Regions from separate parts of the Mesorhizobium sp. M8A.F.Ca.ET.207.01.1.1 genome, predicted to be linked through region 2. Evidence: predicted binding sites of a transcription regulator. Region 2 holds the regulator's gene; the other holds the start of a gene.
What was found. Region 2 encodes LexA, which represses DNA repair genes until DNA is damaged. Its sites were predicted from a motif close to TGTTCNNNNTGTGTTCNG; they were not measured.
Positions count from the first base shown of each region.

Region 1: the regulator LexA is predicted to act here: its motif matches at 1,283-1,300, upstream of EN850_RS16175 (PA0069 family radical SAM protein).

Region 1 covers NZ_SRUS01000005.1:136,056-139,170, reverse strand. Annotated here, with positions in the region: gene EN850_RS16175 (PA0069 family radical SAM protein) at 53-1,207, opposite strand; gene EN850_RS16170 (glycosyltransferase) at 1,359-1,871, shown strand; gene EN850_RS16165 (hypothetical protein) at 2,022-2,996, shown strand; gene EN850_RS16160 (hypothetical protein) at 3,004-3,115, opposite strand, start outside.
Region 2 covers NZ_SRUS01000006.1:403,182-406,296, reverse strand. Annotated here, with positions in the region: gene EN850_RS20315 (ABC transporter substrate-binding protein) at 1-117, opposite strand, end outside; gene EN850_RS20310 (GntR family transcriptional regulator) at 272-1,045, shown strand; gene lexA (transcriptional repressor LexA) at 1,456-2,199, shown strand; gene EN850_RS20300 (ComEC/Rec2 family competence protein) at 2,193-3,115, opposite strand, start outside.

The DNA.
Region 1 (3,115 bases), on a different contig from region 2:
GACGGGATTATTGGCCGCAGCGGTCATGAACAGCCGCGGCGATTTTCAATTTTCAGAGCAGCATCAACTGCTCCTGGTCCTTGCCGGCGGCCACGAACTGGTCAGTCCGCAGCGTGCGCCGCTCCGCATTGAGGCCGAGCCGCTTGGCGGTGATTTCGAAGCGCCGGCCGATCTGCCAGGCATAGGGGCCGGCGCCCTTCATGCGCTTGCCCCATTCCGAATCGTAGTCCTTGCCTTCGCGCATCGAACGGATCAGCGACATGACGTGGCGATAGCGGTCGGGATAGTGGCGCAGAAGCCAGTCCTTGAAGATCGGGCTGACCTCCAGCGGCAGGCGCAGCACCACATAGCCAGCTTCACGCGCTCCGGCATGGTGTGCCGAGTCGAGGATGCGTTCCATCTCCTGGTCGGTCAGGCCCGGAATGATCGGCGCCACCATCACCGAAGCCGGAATGCCGGCATCCGAAAGCTGCCTGATCGCTTCCAGCCGCTTGGTCGGCGTCGAGGCGCGGGGTTCCATCGTCCTGGCCAGCATGCGGTCGAGCGTCGTCACCGACAGCGCCACCTTGGCGAGCCCGCGCTCGGCCATGCGCGACAGAATGTCGATGTCGCGCACCACCAGGGCCGATTTGGTGACGATGCCGACCGGATGACCGCGTGCCTCCAGCACTTCGAGGATCTCGCGCATGATCCGGTACTGCTTCTCGATCGGCTGGTAGGGATCGGTGTTGGTGCCGATGGCGATGGTGCGCGGCTGGTAGCCGTCCTTCGACAACTCCTTGTCGAGCAGGCGTGCCGCGTCCGGCTTGGCGAACAGCTTGGATTCGAAATCCAGGCCCGGCGACAGGCCCATGAACGAGTGTGTCGGCCGCGCGAAGCAATAGACGCAGCCGTGCTCGCAACCGCGATAGGGATTGATCGACCGGTCGAAGGAGATGTCCGGCGATTCGTTGCGGGTGATGATGGTGCGCGGCTTCTCCACCTGCACCTCGGTCTTGAACGGGGGCAGTTCCTCCAGCGAACTCCAGCCGTCGTCGAAGACATGTCGGCTCACGGGTTCGAACCGGCCGGACGGATTGATGCCTGCCGACCGGCCACGGTTGCGGTCCGGACGGACCCGCATGCCGCTCTGCTCGATCATCGCGTTGGCCATTTCGGCTCGTCCTGCTCCGAAGGCTGCAATGTCGGCGCGCATGATCGGTTCCATCTTCGCCCGCTCCCAGGGACTGTCCATGTTCTGTCGAATCGCTCTGCTCATGGAAATTATTCCTATTTTGTTGATGAGAACAAAGCAAGAACTTTTTATGGTGCGGCGCAAAAACTGGCGTCGGTCGGCGCTTTCCGCTATTCGGCTCATGATGCTCAGTGTTCTCATCGAAACGCATAATGACGAGGAGGGTCTCGCCCGCACGCTGGCGACGCTGATCGGCGGCGCGGTCGAGGGCGTGGTGCGCGATGTCGTCGTCTGCGACACCGGCTCCACCGACCACACGCATCGCGTGGCCGAGCATGCTGGCTGCCACTATGTGGGGAGCGGCGGCATCGCCGCCGGCATTCGCCAGGCCAAGGGTGATTGGCTGCTGTTTCTCGAACCGGGCGCGAGGCTGGTGGAGGGCTGGATCGACGCGGTTGTCGCCCATACCGCCAGGCAGACAATGGCCGCCCGGTTCTCGCGGGCGCGGGGCAGCCGTCCGCCGTTCCTGGCCCGGGTCTTTTCGGCAAACCGTGCGCTCGCCGACGGCCTAGTGATCAGCAAGCGGCAGGCGGCATCTCTGTCCAAGAATGCCGGCAGCGCCGAGGCGTTGGCGCGCGGTCTGGCGACAAAGAAGCTCGACGCCGAGATCTGGGCGGCGCCGCCGAGGCAGAGGTGATTTTTTGCGGCTGCTCTGTCCATTGTGCGTTGCACAAAAACTGACGCGCGGGTAACTTTCCGACAAGGCGGGTGAATTGGGTTTGGGTCATGCCGGAACGGAAGGCTCCGACATTGCGTCGGCGCTGCCATCATACCCTCAAGGATCCCCATGAACCTTTCGACCACTGACAAGTCCGGCACTGCCAGTCTCGAGGCCATTGCACGCAATGGCAGCCTGCTGCGCCGCATCGCCGTGCGCATCCCGACCTATCTGAAGGACCTGCGCGAAAACCCTGCCTGGCTGCCGATGTTCGTTCTGGCGCGTACTATGCCCGGGCGCCGGATGCATTGGCTGGGCGCGAAGCGCGCTCGTCCGGCCGACAATGCCGGGGACACGATGTTCAGGGGCGTTCAGCGCGAGGCGGTCGTCGGCGCGTTGCGGTCGGACGGGCTGTTCTCGGGGCTGATCCTGCCGCCTGATATCCGCGAGGAGATTGCCAGCTTCGCCCGGCGCACGCCCTGCTACGGCAATTTCGACCGCCGGCTCGAATTCGTGCCCGGCGAACATGCCGAAGCCGAAGAGCGCCTTGGCCGCTCATTGCTGAGCGGCCATTATTTCGAACGCATCCTCGACTGCCCGGCGGCACTCGCCATACAGCGCGACCCGCTGCTTCTCGACATCGCCGCGCACTATCTCGGCGGCCAGGCGAAACTGATCACGACACGCGTCTGGTGGAGTTTTCCGACCGGCGAGGCGTCCGACGCCGACAAGAACCTTGCCTCGCTCGGCAAGTATCATTTCGATCTCGATGACTGGCGGATGTTGAAATTCTTTTTCTACCTCAAGCCCGTCGACGCCGAGACCGGTCCGCATGTCTATGTCAGGGGAAGCCACAGGCGCCGCGCCATAAGGCATCAACTCACCCTTCTCGTCGGCCATCCCGCCCAGGATGTGCTGGACGTGTATGGCGAGCAGAGCCCGGTGACCCTGACCGGAGAGGCTGGCCTCGGCTTCGTCGAAGACCCCTTCGGTTTCCACATGGGCACGGTGCCGGCACGCACGCCACGGCTGATGATGGAAGTTGGCTTCGGCGTCTCCAAGCCGTCGCGCCGTCGTTTCCATGGCGAGCCGGTCATCCGCTGAAGGCAGGTCAGGCGAAGCTCATCTCGACCGGCATCCAGCGAAGGCGACGCCTGGCTTGCCGCTCAGCTCTGTTTTCCCAGTCGAAGTCGACCAGGACCGATTCTCCGGTGAACGCCCTG
Region 2 (3,115 bases):
CTCGCCGAAATTGGCAATGCCGATGCGTATCTGGTCGGCGGCGGCACTGCCGGCGCTCACCATCAACGCGCTAGCCAGGAACAAACCCGACAACCAAGCGGATTTCGACTTCAACATCATTTCCTCCCAGATTTGATCAGCGCCGCTTGCAGCGCGGCTACTGCAAACGATCATGGTCAGTCCGCCGGCTTGTGTCAAACATTATATATAATTCTTGCCATGCCCCTACATCATATATAATTTTCCCCTGCCAGACGACGGATGGACCGCGATGCAGGATCAAACGAGCTCCACAAAGACGGAGGCAGCCTATCAGCTGTTGCGGCGCGATATCCTGACCACGCGCCTCATGCCCGGCGCCCCGCTCAAACTGAGTGCACTGCGCGGCACCTATGGAGTCGGCTGGACGCCATTGCGCGAAGCCTTGTCGCGGCTCGAGGCCGAACGCCTGGTCACCGCCATCAGCAATCGCGGTTTTACCGTGGCTCGGGTGTCGCGGGCCGAACTGGAGGACCTGGCGCGCGCCAGGATGGTGGTCGAGATCCCCCTGTTCCTCGAATCGATGGAGAAAGGCGGCAAGGAATGGGAAGATGCCGTGGTCACCGCCCACTACCGGCTCTCCCGTTGCAAAACCGCGGTCGACGATCCCTCGGATGCGGCGGTCGACAAATGGGACGAGAATCACGAGGCTTTCCATGCGGCGCTGCTGAGTGCCGCCACATGCGATTGGCTGTTGCGTTTCCGCTCGACGATCTCGGATCAATTGCGCCGGCATCATCGCTTTCTTGGTCTGGCGCCGACATTGCGGGCCGCGGCCGGCCTCAAGGATGGCTACGAAGAGGCGATGGAGGCGCTGCGCGAAGCGATTGCGATCGAACACCATACCGCGATCATGGAAGCGGCACTCGATCGTGACGTCGAGCGGGCCAAGGCGCTGATGGTGGCCCATATCGGCTACACCCTGCACGTCTATGTCCACAGCGAAGACAGCGGCCCGACCAAATACGCCGCCCGCGCCGGCAGCTTGAAAGCCGGTTCGGGATGACTCCGGCGCTTCCGCGACACCTATTCGCACGCGTTGGTCGGAGTGGGGCCGGACGCCTGGGTCCATCGCTGCCCCGAAGCTGCCAGTCGTTGGCGTTTTGGTTTCGTTTCGTTCCGCGAATAACGGACCGATAAATTATACAATCCGCCCGGGGAAAGCCTTCCGAACGGCTGACGCCAAACTCGGGAGCGGATGGGCCACAGGCCATTAACCATAACGATTTCAATGGGCCTGCCGATGGCGGAAAAGGTCGGCTTCTGCCCGCCGTAGCGGACAAAAAACATCCGCAGCCTTAACAAATTCATTAAACTTTAAACGGTTGCGGAACACAACTGGAACAGATAGTGTTTGTTCTGGGTTTGTTTTTTCGATTCTGGTTCAGACCTTCGTTCAATGCCTTGGGGGCCGCCATGCTGACACGCAAGCAACATGAACTGCTGATGTTCATCCACGAACGGCTCAAGGAAAGCGGGATACCGCCCTCCTTCGACGAGATGAAGGAAGCGCTCGATCTTGCCTCCAAATCCGGGATTCATCGCCTGATCACGGCGCTGGAGGAACGCGGCTTCATTCGCCGGCTACCCAATCGGGCGCGCGCGCTGGAGGTGCTGCGGCTGCCGGATTCGATCGCGCCCGGCCTGAACGCGGCAAAGAAATTTTCGCCCAGCGTCATCCAGGGCAGCCTTGGTCAAAACAATCTTGGCCGCCAGCTCAAGCCGGCGACGGCGCCTTCGCGTCTGCCCGCGGCCGGCAATGACGACGATGTGGTTTCAGCCGTGTCCATCCCGGTCATGGGCCGTATCGCCGCCGGTGTGCCGATCGATGCCATCCAGCATCAGACGCATTCGATCTCGGTGCCGCCGGATATGATCATGGGCGGCGAGCACTATGCGCTGGAGGTCAAGGGTGACTCGATGATCGAGGCTGGTATCTTCGACGGCGACACGGTCATCATCCGCAATGCGAACACGGCAAGTCCGGGCGAAATCATCGTGGCGCTGGTCGACGAGGAGGAAGCGACGCTGAAGCGGTTCCGCCGTAAAGGCGCCTCGATCGCGCTCGAAGCCGCCAATCCAGCCTACGAAACGCGCATTTTCGGGCCGGACAGAGTCAAGGTACAAGGCAAGCTGGTCGGGCTGATCAGGCGCTACTGAGCCGGTTTGCCATCGGACTTGTCTGGCTTTTTATAGGGCGGCAGCCCCCTCGCCTCGCGTGAGAATTTTCGCTGCTCGTGCCAGGGCCGGTATGGTCCCTCGACAGCGAATTCGATCACAGCCGGGGTTGTGGCCGACTGGGGATCGAAGAAGACGGCAGCACTTCCCTTGCGGGCGAGCTGCCGTTTCGTGACGACGACAACCAGCGGATTGTGGCAGGCGTCATAGGCGGTCGCGTCATTGACGACGATCAGGTCGGCGAAGGCGCAGGCTTTCCAGGTGTTCTTGCGATCCTCGACATAGGCGACGATCGCGCCGGAAGGGTGCCTGGCAAGGCAAAGGCCTTCGCGGCAATAGAACGGCGATCCCTGCGGCAGGTCGGTGGGAGCGGCAATATCGAATTGCCCGTCCGCCTTGTCGAACATTTCCGGTTTGACGATTGTTTCGGAGACCAGAGCGCGTTTCCAGTTGTCGGCCGCGAATTCGTTCGGACGTTCCCGGTTGACGGCCAGTTCGCCATTGCCGATCGGCAGTGCGACCAGCCGTGCGTCTTCCGAGATCAGCACGTCGGGCGTGCGTATGTCCGACACAGTCAACAGACCGGCAAGTGCGAATGGCAGTGCCGCGAGCCGCAGCCAGGTCGTCGCCATCGTCGCGATGACCAGCGCGACGGCCACCAGCAGCACGGATTGCTGCGAGATCAGACCTACCCCATCGATTGGCGAGCGCTCCGATATCCATGACGATACGGCGATCATCGCTGTCAGGCCTTTGCCCATCACGTAGAGAAACGGGCCGTCGGCGCCGAAGGGCATCGCCAGCGAACTGAGGACCGCAAAAGGCATGACGACCACCGACACGATCGGCATGACGGCCAGATTGGCGAACAGGCTGAGCGGCGATACGCGCTGGAAAT